3 regions of the Desulfitobacterium dichloroeliminans LMG P-21439 genome follow, and region 2 is predicted to be linked to each of the others. Evidence: riboswitches for the same ligand, from Rfam matches in the RefSeq annotation. Region 2 holds a riboswitch; each other region holds the start of a gene.

Region 1 (4,670 bases), 1.7 Mb from region 2:
TGTATTCTGAAGAGTCCAAGGAATCAAACTTGAACAACAAAAATAGGTTATATGAAAGCATCATCATTTGAAACACGGCTTCATTCGCCCAAAATGACTTTAGCAAGAGATGACCCACCGCCATGTCGTATTTGGCTTCTTTGATATAGTTTTCAGCATTACCACGCTTTTCATAGTATATAACTACTTTTTCAGAAAGCAAGGTAGTATTTGTTACAAAGAAAAAGTAGTCGTATTCGGAACCTTCTAAAAGTGATAATTGTGCTCTTTCTTTTTCTGGTTTCAGTACGCGAGATACGACAAATCTTCTGTCTTTTTCCCATTTAACTAATTTTGTATACAGTTCTGTAGTTTCTCTACCTTCTTCTCCTTTAACGAATACAATTGATGAATTCGTTGCTTGTGAGGTGAGTGTAGAATAACTTTTGGCTTTAATTAAATATTTGCATCCAAGAGATTCTATCGTTTCGATAATTTTTTCATCAAAGTAGCCACTATCCATTCGAAATAAAATTTCTAAATCGTCTGATTTGATGTTAGCAACAATTTCTTTGATCATTTCCGCAGCACCGTTTGCAGTGTAAGTATTGCCACTTCTTACAAATCCGGTAACATATGCTTTTAATTCGTCGCAAAATGCAAATTGGATATTGTAGCATCGGTTTCCCAGTTTCTTAGGATTATATCCTTTTGACGCACCTTCTTGATGACCTTCTACGTTAATTACACTACTATCAATATCAATCGTAATGGATGTCAATTTACTTTTAGTGAGCAGTTTTTTAAAGACTTTAAAATTAATGTCTCTAAACATTTGGGTTGTCTTGAAGTTGAAGTTTCCTAGAAACCGTGACACTGTTTCAGGTTCTTTTACGGAAATATCAAACTCGTTGACGAGGGGATCATTTTGAAGTAGCTTTAGACGTTCTAACTTATCAATGCCAATGAAGTGACCGCAGAGCATGGTCTTTATATGATTCATCTTGATTTTATTTGTTGAGTCATTATCAAATACGAGGTCATTTTCAATAAAATCAAAAATCCCATTGCTTTTTGCATTCTCAAGGAGCAGAAAAAGACCTGCATTTGATGTTAGATTCTTAGCTTTGAAATCAATTTTATTAATCATAATTAGAACCCCTTTTTACTACTTTTCTTACTATTATTTTACCATATATCGAGTCATAAAAGCTGATAATTTAACATATTTTTGAGCACTTTTCTTTCACCCAATGGGTGAAAGCTGAATTTCGAAGGAACGCATATTTATCAAGGCTTTGATTATGCTTTTTGAAGTACTGACGTAGAATCTAGGAAGTAGATATTCTGTAGGTCCATTTAGGAGTTCTAGACTGCGCGCGTTGCCATTATATAAGAATTCGTAACCCATCTGCTGTGAATTGCTTTCCGGGAGATTCATTGTATAGATAAATCCTGAAGCTATCTTGCCTTGAAATACGCTACGTTGGCCTTCATTATAGCTTAGGTTAGAGAAATACAACCGTTCTAAAAAAGAGCGCATTTCTCCGGTAACATTGCCGAAGTAGATTGGGGAACCCAGCAACAGGACATCACTTATGAGGATTTTCTCTAAGAGAGGGGTAAGATCATCTTTTAAGGCGCAATGGCCGAGATACTTAGTGTTCCTCTGTTTACATATAAAGCAACTGATACAGCCTTTGAAGTTTAAGTCATAAAGATGAACCAATTCGGTCTCCGCACCGACTGATTGAGCTCCCTTGAGCGCTTCTTGTAAGAGTGTTGCAGTATTCCACTTTTTTCGTGGACTACCATTTACCGCGATGACGTTCATTTTTTATCAACTCCAATTTATTAGTTATTATCTATAACTTCATTATAACAGCTGCGTTTTTGATTGTACTTATTTTTCACTAGCTAACAATTAACTGTGAAGATTATGAGATCAGTTCTGGGTTTGCATTTTTTTAGTGATTGTGTTTATAATACGATATAAGTAAATAGGACTGGATGAAGTTCTCAGGAGTGCATGGGTGTAAAACCGATGGTAAACTGGAAATGGACAGAACTCTGGAGAGTTCCGTAAGGACGCCGAAGGGGCAAGACAGTAGAAGATACTGTCCAATCTCTCAGGCAAAAGGACAGAGAAAAGATTTGGGCGCTTTTGGCTACGATTCTTGCATTAGATGTTGCCGCTTAAATGAATTCTCTTTGCTCACCAGAGTCAAACTTTTAGTTGACTCTTTTTTATTGCTCAAAATGGGAACGATAGAAAATCAAGAAGAAAAGGGGTAAAGGAAATGAGCTTAGAAAGTACTAAAGAAACTTCCAACCGAGTGATTATCTCCATTCTCGGTAAGGATCAGATTGGCATTATCGCTTGGCTGACCGGACGTTTAGCTGAAAAATCCATCAATGTCTTAGATCTCAGCCAAACGATCCTCCAGGGATTTTTCACCATGATTATGATTGTGGATGTCGCCCAAGCGTCCGTATCTTTAGGGGATCTCACCAAGCAGCTGCAGAGTGAGGGAGAACCCCGTGGGTTAAAAGTCAATGTTCAGCATGAAGATATTTTTGAATTCATGCATCGAGTTTAAGGGGGTAAAAGGATGAAAATGCATATCGCTCCCCACGAAATACTTCAAACCATCGAGATGGTTGAGAATGAGAACCTCGATATCCGTACGATCACTATGGGTATTAGCTTGTTGGATTGTGCCGGAGATGATGTTCAGCGTGTGGAACAAAAGATCTATGATAAAATCACTCAGCAAGCGGAGCATCTCGTCAGTGTAGGTGAAAGTCTATCTGCTCGCTATGGAATTCCCATCGTCAACAAGCGGGTTTCCGTAACCCCGATCGCTCTTCTCGGTTCAAGCTTTAACCCGGAAGAAATGGTGCGTTTAGCTAAGGCACTGGACCGAGCGGCAGAGGTAGTGGGAATCAACTTTCTGGGAGGCTTTTCAGCCTTAGTCCAAAAGGGATTAACCAAAGGAGATCGGGCTCTCATCGCGGCGATTCCGCAAGCCTTAGCAGAAACAAAACGAGTTTGCTCCTCGGTAAATATCGGTTCTACGAAAACCGGGATCAATATGGATGCGGTTTTAACCATGGGAGAAGTCATCCTCGAATGCGCTCGACGCACTGCAGACCAAGATGGTATTGCCGCTGCCAAGTTGGTTGTCTTCTGCAATGCGCCGGAAGATAACCCCTTTATGGCTGGAGCCTTTCATGGGGTAGGTGAGCCGGAGACGGTGATCAACGTAGGGGTTAGTGGCCCCGGGGTGGTGGCCCATGCAGTCAAGAAAAGTCCGGAAGCGGATTTAGGGGAAATAGCCAACCTGATTAAACGCACAGCCTTTAAGATTACGCGCATGGGTGAACTCATCGGTCGCGAGGCTTCCAAGGTTCTTAATGTACCCTTTGGGATTGTGGATCTTTCCTTAGCTCCTACCCCAGCTGTAGGGGATAGTGTGGCAGAAATTCTAGAGAATATGGGACTGGAGCGCTGCGGAGCTCATGGAACCACCGCTGCCTTGGCCTTGCTCAATGACGCCGTGAAAAAGGGTGGCGCCATGGCCTCCTCCCATGTGGGAGGGTTGAGCGGAGCCTTTATTCCTGTCTCGGAAGATGCGGGCATGATTCGCGCGGTAGAGGAGGGGGCTTTAAGCATTGAAAAGCTGGAGGCTATGACTTGTGTCTGCTCCGTGGGCTTGGATATGATTGCGATTCCCGGGGATGTCGAGCCGGAGACGATTGCCGGTATTATAGCCGATGAAGCAGCTATTGGGATGATTAATAAGAAGACAACCGCGGTGCGGGTCATTCCCGCCATCGGCAAAAAGGTCGGCGAGCGGGTAGAATTTGGTGGACTGTTGGGAGGAGCTCCGGTCATTAGGCTTAATCCCTTTTCCTCCCGTGACTTTATCCGCCGCGGGGGCAGAATTCCGGCGCCGATCACGAGTCTGTCGAATTAAGTGAAGAGGACATAGCAGATATAGAAAAAGGAACAAGCAGCTTTGATGAACTGCACCCAATTGTTAGACATACCCAACAATTGGAGGTTGGAAATGGTATGATAAACTGGACACTAAGATAAGAGAAAAAGGTGACAGTTTATGAGTAGGAGAAGTTATGGTTGGATCCCTTTTTCCACAAACAAATATTGCATATAAGCTTCTCTTACTTTTCCGTAAAGTAGCCTTGATATAGGAGCGCTTTGATGAGCATATGTAATAAGTTCTCTGCCGTTTATTTCCTGTATACAGCACATATTTACGATACACGAACGGTGCACTTTAACGAACTCTTCACGGCTCAGTAGCTCAGGCTCAAAGTCGGAGAGCGAACCATAGATTTCTTTTACACTGCCATCATTGATGTGAAAATATAGCTTCTTATTGATGACTTCTAAAAACTCTAGCCTACTAAAGGGTATACGCATCACTCCCGAGGCTGTCTTAATATTTAAGGCAGCCTCTTCTTTATGTGAATCCAGAAAAAGGCTATCCAGAACAGGGTAGAGCTTTTCTGGGGCACAGGGTTTGAGTAAATAGTAATAAGCATCGACAGCATAGCTTTCAATTGCAAATTCAGGTGAAGATGTCAAGAAGATAATTCTTACCTCACTGTCAAATCGCCTAATTTCATGAGCTGCCTCCATACCATTTACTCCAGGCATTAGTATG
Region 2 (4,670 bases):
GCCAAGGATATGGGTGCAGATATCCTCAGACTCTGGGTTTGTTCAACAGACTACAAAAACGACGTTGCAGCCTCGCCGCGGATTATGAAACAGATGACGGAAGCCTATCGTAAGATCCGTAACACCTTAAGATTCTTGCTCAGCAATCTCAATGACTTTGACCCTGTTAAGGATCGGGTCGCTTATGAGGAGTTGCCGGAAATCGACCGCTGGGCTTTGCTCCAACTGGGCAAAGTTATCGACCGTGTTTTGCAGGGATATGAAAAATATGAATTTCACTGGGTCTATCATACCGTTCATAACTTCTGTGCGGTAGAATTGAGCGCTATTTACTTGGATGTCGTCAAAGATCGCCTTTATGTAGAAGGTAAGGATTCCGCTCTGCGTCGCGCTTCTCAGACCGTACTCTATGATGTCCTTGATGCTCTTGTGCGCCTGATTGCTCCAGTATTAACCTTTACGGCAGATGAGATTTGGCCATATATCCCCGCCGTAGCTGAAGGCTCGAATATCCAAACCGAGGAAATGCCAAAAGTAAATCCCCGCTGGATGGATGAAGTTTTGGAGAAGAAATGGGACACTCTATTGGCTGTGCGTTCTGAAGCGACAAAAGCTCTCGAAAAGGCTCGTCAAGATAAGCTAATTAACCATTCTTTGACAGCTCGAGTCGAGATTTACCCGAATGCTGAACTCGAAGTATTCTTGAAGGCTATTCCGAACTTGGCGGAGATTTTTATTGTCTCTGAGGTTTATGTTCACCAGGCAGGAGAGGGAAAACCAGAAGGAATCACCATGGCGGAATCTATGGAAGAGCTTGGTATCGCAGTGAGCTCGGCAGCCGGTGAGAAATGCGAACGTTGCTGGATTTATGATACTAAAGTGGGTCAAGACCAAGACCATCCGAACTTATGCCCAAGATGCGCATCGGTGGTAAGCCATCTTTAAAACTTAGGTACTTGATTGCTTAGTTGCTAAAAAGACTTCCTGGAACCTACCAGGTAAGTCTTTTCTTTATATTAAAACCCAAATTAAAGTAGTTATTCACAATTAATTCCTCGAAATTATGGACAATTATTAGAAAAGTTAGTATTATTAAAAATGGTATTAGTATTGCGCGTTTTTAAATACTTTACGGCCCATTAAGGAGTTGACCCTAAGACGCACAGCAGAGGTGGGAGAGGGATTATGAAAAAAATTACGGCAAATCTGGCCAACCGAATTGTTGATTTAATTTACTCGGAAAGTGGGTACCATGGCATCGTCTGTGACCCCCAAGGCATTATTATCGCTGACTCAGCAAAGATACGTCTGGGAGTTTTACATACGGGCGCCCAGCGCATTATGAATACTTCAATCAACGAAATCAAAATTACAGCGGAAGATGAAGCCAATAGTTCAGGACAGGTCCGTGAGGGTTTGAATTTGGCGATTTTTTTAGAAGAAGAGAAAGTGGGTACCTTTGGAGTTGCAGGACCTCTTGCCATCGTATCTCCTGTAGCTAAGGTTGCGGCAGCCATGGTTGCTTATTTGCTGCGTGATGAAGAGCTGAAAGACATTCTTAAGAAGCATGTCGATCATATAGGGGAGTCTATAGAGCAAGCCGCAGGAGCCCTGGAAGAAATGGCTGCCTCTTCTGAGGAGGTTGCCAGTGTGAGCCAGACCGTGGCTACTGTCGCCCAAGAGGCTAAGCAGCAAGTAAAGGCTACAGAAGGGGTCACTGAATTTATTCGTCGTGTGTCGAAGCAAACGAATCTTTTAGGACTTAATGCGGCGATTGAAGCAGCCCGGGCCGGTGAACTGGGTAAAGGGTTCTCGGTGGTAGCCGGTGAAGTTCGAAAGCTAGCCGACGAAAGCAATCGTTCAGCTAATGAGATCAATGAGCTGTTGATGAAGTTTCAAGAAACCATGGAGGAAATCGTCAAGGGTGTATTCCAGAACAATGTGATTGCCCAAGAGCAAGCAAAAGCTACTCAAGAAATCGCTATGATGGTTCAAGAATTACAGCAGGTGGGCAATGATCTGAATGGTATCGCTCACAAGCTTTAAGAGGTAGACCATCGTTGATTCTACATAATAATTATTAGAATATAGGGGCAATGGTGTAGACGAATCTCCATTAGCTGACTATAATGAAAGCAGATAATCGAATAGGTTTCGAATGATTCCAGTAGGAGAGACTCATAGGTGAGCGCCGAAGGAGAAACGGCCAGAATGTCGCATCTATTCTGGGGGAAACTCTCAGGCAAAAGTACTGCTGGAAGACGAAACTCTGGAGAGCTTCTCAGATGAGAACACCAAAGGGGTAGCCGCAAGGTAATCTCTCAGGTTAAAGGACAGAGGTAACGCGACGCGTTATTCCCTCTGTTTTTTTATTTGTGTTCATCTTTTAAGCTGAATTAGCAAATACTCATACTTTAGGAGGTGGCTGAAGTGACAGAACTGAAAAGAACTCCGCTCTATGAAGAACATCAAAGGTTGGGAGCCAAGCTCATTGATTTTGGCGGTTGGGAGATGCCTGTCCAATATGCAGGAGTTATCGAAGAACACAAGGCCGTGCGCAATCAGGCAGGACTCTTTGATGTCTCTCACATGGGTGAAGTGGAGGTCGAGGGTCAGGATGCGCTTCCCTTTATTCAGTACATACTTACCAATGATCTATCCCGCCAGCAGGATGAGCAGATTCAATATTCCCCCATGTGCTATCCGGATGGAGGGATCGTAGATGATCTGCTCGTGTATCGGCTTCGTGAGAGTCATTACTTAATCGTCGTCAATGCCTCTAATACGGATAAAGATTTTGCTTGGATGCAGGAACAAGCTCAAGACTTTACCGTGAATCTGGTGAATCGTTCCCAAGAGTATGCGCAATTGGCCATACAAGGGCCCCAAGCGGAGAGGATTCTGCAAAAGTTGACAGGCATGGATTTGCAGGAAATTAAGTATTACTGGTTCAAGCAAGGGGAAGTGGATGGCGTTCCTTGTCTGGTTTCACGGACGGGGTATACGGGGGAAGATGGGTTTGAAGTTTACTTATCCCCTGAACAGGCATCACAAATGTGGCGGAGAATCTTAGAAGTGGGAAGTGAAGAAGGTGTGCAGCCCATCGGGCTCGGGGCTCGCGATACTCTACGTTTTGAGGCTCGCCTACCCTTATACGGCAACGAATTAGGTCCTGATATTACTCCTTTGGAAGCAGGACTTGGCTTCTTTGTAAAGATGGAGAAAAAGGATTTTATTGGCAAGGAGATTCTTTTGGCTCAGAAGGAAAAAGGTGTGCCCCGTAAGCTCGTCGGCCTAGAGATGATCGAGCGGGGGATTGCTCGTTCCCACTATCCTCTTCATAAGGAGGGTAAAGAAATTGGGTTCATTACTTCAGGCTCTTTTTCTCCTACCTTGAATAAAAACATTGCTTTAGGTCTTATTCCCTCGGAATATGCCCAAATAGGAGAAACACTCGATGTGATGATTCGAGGCAAAGCAGTCAAGGCTCAGATTGTGCCTTCTCAATTCTACAAGCGGCAAAAATAGGGATCTCACCATACCACTAACTTGAGTCGATGCCAGCGAACGTAAGCAATAATCAGGGACTAGAGTCCCGCATTATTAAGGAGGATGAATGTATGAATCCAGTGGAATTAAAGTACAGCAAATCTCATGAGTGGACTAAGGTAGAAGGAAATACGGTAGTTTTAGGAATCACGGAACATGCCCAAGAGAGCTTGGGGGATGTAGTTTTTGTTGAGTTACCGGAGAACGATACGACCGTGGTAACTGGGCAAGCTTATGGAACGGTGGAGTCTGTGAAGGCAGTATCGGATATCATCTCATCAGTCTCTGGCAAGGTCATCGAATTTAATCAAGAGGTCCTCGATTCTCCGGAACTTCTGAATAATGATCCCTATGGCGAGGGTTGGCTGGTTAAAGTAGAAGTGGATGACTTGAAAGATCTAGATGGATTAATGTCTGCCGCAGAATATGAAGCGTTTCTAGCGGAGGAGGGCCATTAACATGAATTATGTGCCGAACACAGTGGACCAGCAAGAACAGATCCTGGCCCGGATTGGAGTCAACTCCATTGAAGAGCTTTTTGCGGATATCCCAGAAAGCGTTCGGCGCCAAGCCCAATTAAAGATTCGGGAAGGTTTGTCTGAATATGAATTGGTGAAGTCGATGCAAGGACTTGCTGCCCAAAATACCACCGTTGAAGAGTATGACTCTTATCTGGGAGCAGGTGCCTATGAGCACTTCATTCCTAGTTATGTGGACCAGCTTCTGCTCCGTTCGGAGTTTTATACGGCCTATACCCCTTACCAACCGGAGATCAGCCAAGGGACCCTGCAAGCGATTTATGAGTTTCAGACCCTTGTTTGCGAATTAACGGGAATGGACGGGGCCAATGCTTCTATGTATGATGGAGCATCCGCCTTAGCTGAAGCAGCCTTAATGGCTTGCGATGCTACCCGTCGCAAGAAAGTGCTCGTGCCGCAAACCCTTCATCCGGAATATCGAGAAGTACTCCAAACCTATCTGCTTCCTCGGGGTGTAGAAATTGAGTCTATCTCCTCCAGCAACGGCGTTCTAAGACTCGATGAATTAGAAGCAGCGCTTAATCAAGAGGTGGGAGCAGTCTTGTTGCAAAGCCCCAATTTTTTTGGAGTTATTGAACAGGC
Region 3 (4,670 bases), 750 kb from region 2:
TTCCCTTCCTCTTCTTCCCTATCATCAAGGATTAACGCATCATAAAGGCGAAACTCAGCAGGAACTGCCTGAGTAGCTTCTACCCAATGAATAGTTCCCTTTACCTTACGCCCGGTGAATCCGGTGCCACTTTTAGTTTCCGGATCATAAGTACAATGAATCTCTACAATAGTACCCACTTCATCCTTAATGACCTCTTCACACTTAATGAAGTAAGCATCAATTAAGCGCACCTCGTTACCCGGATAAAGTCGATGGTATTTTGGCGGAGGTGTTTCCATAAAATCATCTTGTTCTATGAAGATTTCGCGAGAGAAAGGAATCTGGCGTTTGCCCATCTCTGGATTCTCTTTATTATTATCGGCATCCAGCATCTCCACTTGACCCTCTGGGTAATTGGTGATGACGATTTTCAAGGGTCTGATCACCGCCATGGGTCGAGGTACTCTGAGCTTCAGGTCCTCACGAATAAAGTGCTCCAACATTTTTGAATCAACTAAACTTTCTGATCTGGCCACACCGATGGCTTGAGCAAAGGCACGAATGGCCTCTGGGGTATAGCCCCGACGTCGCAATCCTGAGATGGTCGGCATCCTAGGATCATCCCACCCATCCACAACTTTCTCATCCACCAGCTGTTTTAGTTTACGCTTGCTCATAACTGTATTGGTCATATTCAAGCGGGCAAATTCATATTGATGCGGGGTATTTTCCATCTCACATTCCCTTACCACCCAGTCATAGAGAGGACGATGATCCTCAAACTCTAAGGTGCAAATGGAATGAGTTATTCCTTCGATAGCGTCTTCCAAAGGATGGGCAAAATCGTACATGGGATAAATACACCAGGTATCCCCTGTATTATGATGGCTTGCATGGGCAATCCGATACAACGCCGGATCACGCAGGTTGATATTCGGTGAGGACATATCAATTTTCGCCCGCAGAATCTTTTCTCCGTCCTTAAATTCTCCTTGCCTCATTCTTGCAAATAGGTCGAGGTTCTCTTCCACGCTTCGGTTCCGATAAGGACTTTCTTGACCAGCTTCCGTCAGGGTACCACGGCTTTTACGCATCTCTTCAGCTGTTAAATCGCAAACATAAGCCTTACCCTTCTTAATCAAGAGCACTGCCCTTTTATGCATCTCCTCAAAATAATCAGAGGCGAAGAAAAGATTATCCCATTCAAATCCCAGCCACTTTACATCTTCTTTAATTGACTCGACGTATTCCGTATCTTCCTTGACCGGGTTAGTATCATCAAAACGCAAGTTTGTTTTCCCTTTAAATTCGTCACCCAAGCCAAAATTTAAACAGATGGATTTTGCATGTCCAATATGTAAATACCCATTAGGTTCGGGGGGGAACCGTGTATAGATATGATCTACTTTTCCTGACCGCAGATCCTCAAGAATTATATGACGTAGAAAATTGGAAGATTTGTTTTCGTTGTCCATGGATATCAACCTTTCCTGTAGAATGTTCTAAGGCCTATAAATCATAGTCTCCGGCAGCCTCAGGTTGATAAACAATCTTTTCGACTTTGAGGCGAACCACGCCATCAGGGACTTTCCAGTCAATGGTATCCCCTTGACGATAACCAAGTATAGCTGTCCCTACAGGGGCAAGGACGGAAATCTTATCCTCCAATAAATCAGCATCCTCAGGATAAACCAAGGTATATGTAGTTTCTTCTCCTGACTCCATATCCTTAAGCATTACTTGGGTATTCATAGTAATGGCATCACGAGGAATTTCTGCAGAGGATACCACATCCGCATTATTCAATTCCTGCTCAAGATTTTTTAGGTAATCCTGGTTTTTAGCGCTGCCAAACTCTCTCTCCTTATTGATAAGTTTTAAGAGACGCTCCTGATCAACGGCTGTGATACTAATTTTCCTTCTCATTTCTCCTGAACCTTCCTTTTCTTGTGATAAATATAGAGCGACTATCGCCAGATAGCCGCTAATAATGGTTATGAATTTCGAAAAAAAGGGATTACACACTGTCCTTAGTATATACTATTTCCTAAAATAAGTAAATATCTGTAGTCGCAATATCTACTTCCTCTATGCTACCTCCATGGTTTATTGGCATCCTTCTGTGGATTTCAGGCAAGTCATCGAGTTAGGATGCACTCGAAAAATTATTTTTTACTTACAGCTCTTCTTCTTAAAATATCTTGAATAAAATGGATAGTTTATTTATAATAATAAATATCTCCTTAAAGATGCTGAACAAATCAGAAAAGTCAGATAATCATTAACTTAATATTTGCTGGATGAGATTTACGGGAGAAGGGCTCACGCCCGCCGAAGAAGCAAAACTTTCAGGTGACAGGAACCTGTCGAAGACCGGAAATTGACAGCACTCTGGAGAGACTCAATTAAGGGCGCCGAAGGGGCAATACAATGATGTGTTGTAAATCTCTCAGGCAAAAGGACAGAGGTTAACTAGGGATTGCTATTAAGCATTCTCCTATTTTGCACCCATCATCCGCCTACTCAGAGTCAATCACTACGATTGGCTCTTTTTTATATAGAAAGCGCAACCCCGTTTGGTGGTTGCAGGGGCAGATACCTAGATTAAAGGAGGAGAAAAAACTATGGAGGCCTTGCATAACTTTATCATCTGGTTGAACGGCTACCTCTGGGGACCACCGATTCTTGTTTTGCTGTTTGGTACGCACTTATTCCTCACCTTCCGTACTCGTTTCATACAGAGGTATATTTTCAAAGGGATTAAACTTTCTCTCACGAAGGACCCAGATGCTGCTGGAGATGTCAGCCAATTCGGGGCCCTGACGACTGCTCTGGCGGCAACCATCGGTACCGGTAATATCGTCGGCGTAGCAACGGCAGTTGCCCTGGGTGGCCCCGGCGCTGTGCTTTGGTGCTGGCTGACTGGGGTATTCGGTATTGCCACCAAATATGGCGAGGCCTTACTTGCTGTAAAATATCGGGTCAAAACATCGGATGGCACTATGCTCGGCGGTCCTATGTATGCCCTAGAAAGAGGCCTGGGCATGAAATGGCTCGCGGTTCTGTTCAGCATCTTTACATCCATTGCTGCCTTTGGTATTGGTAATATGACTCAAGCTAATTCTATCTCCGGTATGCTGGATAACCAATTCCAGATCAATCCCATTATTACGGGCATTTTCTTAGCTTCCCTGACAGGAATTGTCATCATTGGCGGGGTAAAATCCATCGCTCGCGTCTGTGAAAAGTTCGTCCCCTTTATGGCGATTGCCTACGTCCTAGGTTGTATCATCATTCTGATTATGAATTCCCAATACGTATGGCCTGCCGTTACTTTGATTTGTGAATCCGCCTTTACTCCGACCGCTGCCGGCGGCGGCTTCGTCGGTGCCAGTGTCATCATGGCCGCTCGTTATGGTATCGCCCGCGGTCTTTTCTCTAATGAATCCGGTTTAGGTTCCGCTCCCATCGTGGCCGCAGCTGCTCAAACGAGAAACCCAGTTCGTCAAGCTCTCGTCTCGGCTACGGGAACCTTTTGGGATACCGTTGTCGTGTGCTTAATGACCGGTCTGGTTGTCGTCAGCAGTATCATCAAAAATCCAACCGCTGCAGAAGGGTTAAAGGGTGGCGATTTAACAACGATGGCCTTTAATGAGATTCCTGTCGTTGGTTCAATCGTTTTAACCTTTGGACTCTTAACCTTCGTATTTTCGACAATCCTCGGTTGGTCTTATTATGGTGAACGAGCCGTTGAATACCTCTTGGGCAAAAAGGGTATTCTTCCTTATCGCCTTCTCTGGGTACTAGCCGTCTTCCTGGGCTCGATTGTCACCCTCCAATTCGTCTGGGATCTTGCTGATGCCATGAACGCAATGATGGCCATTCCAAACCTTATAGCCCTCTTGCTTTTAAGCGGTGTGATTGTATCAGAGACGAAGAAGTATCTCTGGGAAGATTGTTTGGATGAAATCTCAAAGGAGCCTATCCCTGTCATCGAGAATAAATAATCACTGAAAATAGTTCTGATTCTAACAAAGAAGGGTCCTGATTTACCTAGTGTAAATCAGGACCCTTTCGCTTTTAATTCTCCATCGGTGAGGTCAGACAATTGCTCATTAGGTCTTGGAACCCGGCAAAATCTCTAGCCAATAATTGTCGGGATCGTTAATAAAATATATCCCCATCGCTTCATTTTCGTAACAGATGCAGCCCATCTTTTGATGATGCTCATGAGCAGCTTCGTAATCATCCACCATGAGGGCGAGATGAAATTCATTTTCACCAAGATTATAGGGTTCATTCCGGTCTCTTAGCCAAGTAAGTTCCAGGGTATGGGTACTTACTCCGTCACCTAAGTAGACGAGGATAAATTCACCGCTTTCCGGGGCAATTCTCCTTACTTCCTTGAATCCTAGGGCTTCTTGATAGAAAGCTAGGCTTTTCTCGAGATTCAGCACATTAAAATTATTGTGGGTAAATTTAAACTTCATAGCATAATCCCCCTTTTTTCATGTTGACTTATCTTCATATTGCACCCTCATCCATAGTGTAGTAATTTTTAAGAGAGAACACAAACATCTTTTTAATATCTAAGGAACGGAGGCGTCTCATGAAAACTCCTGTAAAAAGCTTTGGCTTAACCATTGAATATATCCGTCACAGTGGTTTCATAGTGGAGTCAGACCAGT

Evidence for each region. A riboswitch is a leader RNA that binds a small molecule or an ion and turns the genes downstream of it on or off. The one in region 2 is predicted to bind glycine.
Region 1: linked by a shared signal. The riboswitch ahead of DESDI_RS04340 (ACT domain-containing protein) and the one ahead of gcvT (glycine cleavage system aminomethyltransferase GcvT) in region 2 are both predicted to bind glycine.
Region 3: linked by a shared signal. The riboswitch ahead of DESDI_RS16900 (alanine/glycine:cation symporter family protein) and the one ahead of gcvT (glycine cleavage system aminomethyltransferase GcvT) in region 2 are both predicted to bind glycine.

Annotation. Positions count from the first base shown of each region.
Region 1 covers NC_019903.1:934,851-939,520, forward strand. Annotated here, with positions in the region: gene DESDI_RS04330 (IS1380-like element ISEcp1 family transposase) at 1-1,129, opposite strand, end outside; gene DESDI_RS04335 (flavodoxin family protein) at 1,226-1,813, opposite strand; glycine riboswitch at 2,040-2,134, shown strand; gene DESDI_RS04340 (ACT domain-containing protein) at 2,280-2,579, shown strand; gene DESDI_RS04345 (PFL family protein) at 2,592-3,959, shown strand; gene DESDI_RS04350 (LytR/AlgR family response regulator transcription factor) at 4,115-4,670, opposite strand, start outside.
Region 2 covers NC_019903.1:2,830,655-2,835,324, reverse strand. Annotated here, with positions in the region: gene ileS (isoleucine--tRNA ligase) at 1-945, shown strand, start outside; gene DESDI_RS18440 (sugar diacid recognition domain-containing protein) at 1,186-2,046, shown strand; glycine riboswitch at 2,159-2,264, shown strand; glycine riboswitch at 2,266-2,341, shown strand; gene gcvT (glycine cleavage system aminomethyltransferase GcvT) at 2,431-3,528, shown strand; gene gcvH (glycine cleavage system protein GcvH) at 3,621-4,007, shown strand; gene gcvPA (aminomethyl-transferring glycine dehydrogenase subunit GcvPA) at 4,009-4,670, shown strand, end outside.
Region 3 covers NC_019903.1:3,575,942-3,580,611, forward strand. Annotated here, with positions in the region: gene DESDI_RS16890 (glutamine--tRNA ligase/YqeY domain fusion protein) at 1-1,457, opposite strand, end outside; gene rnk (nucleoside diphosphate kinase regulator) at 1,492-1,908, opposite strand; glycine riboswitch at 2,283-2,358, shown strand; glycine riboswitch at 2,364-2,457, shown strand; gene DESDI_RS16900 (alanine/glycine:cation symporter family protein) at 2,607-3,989, shown strand; gene DESDI_RS16905 (VOC family protein) at 4,098-4,472, opposite strand; gene DESDI_RS16910 (MBL fold metallo-hydrolase) at 4,592-4,670, shown strand, end outside.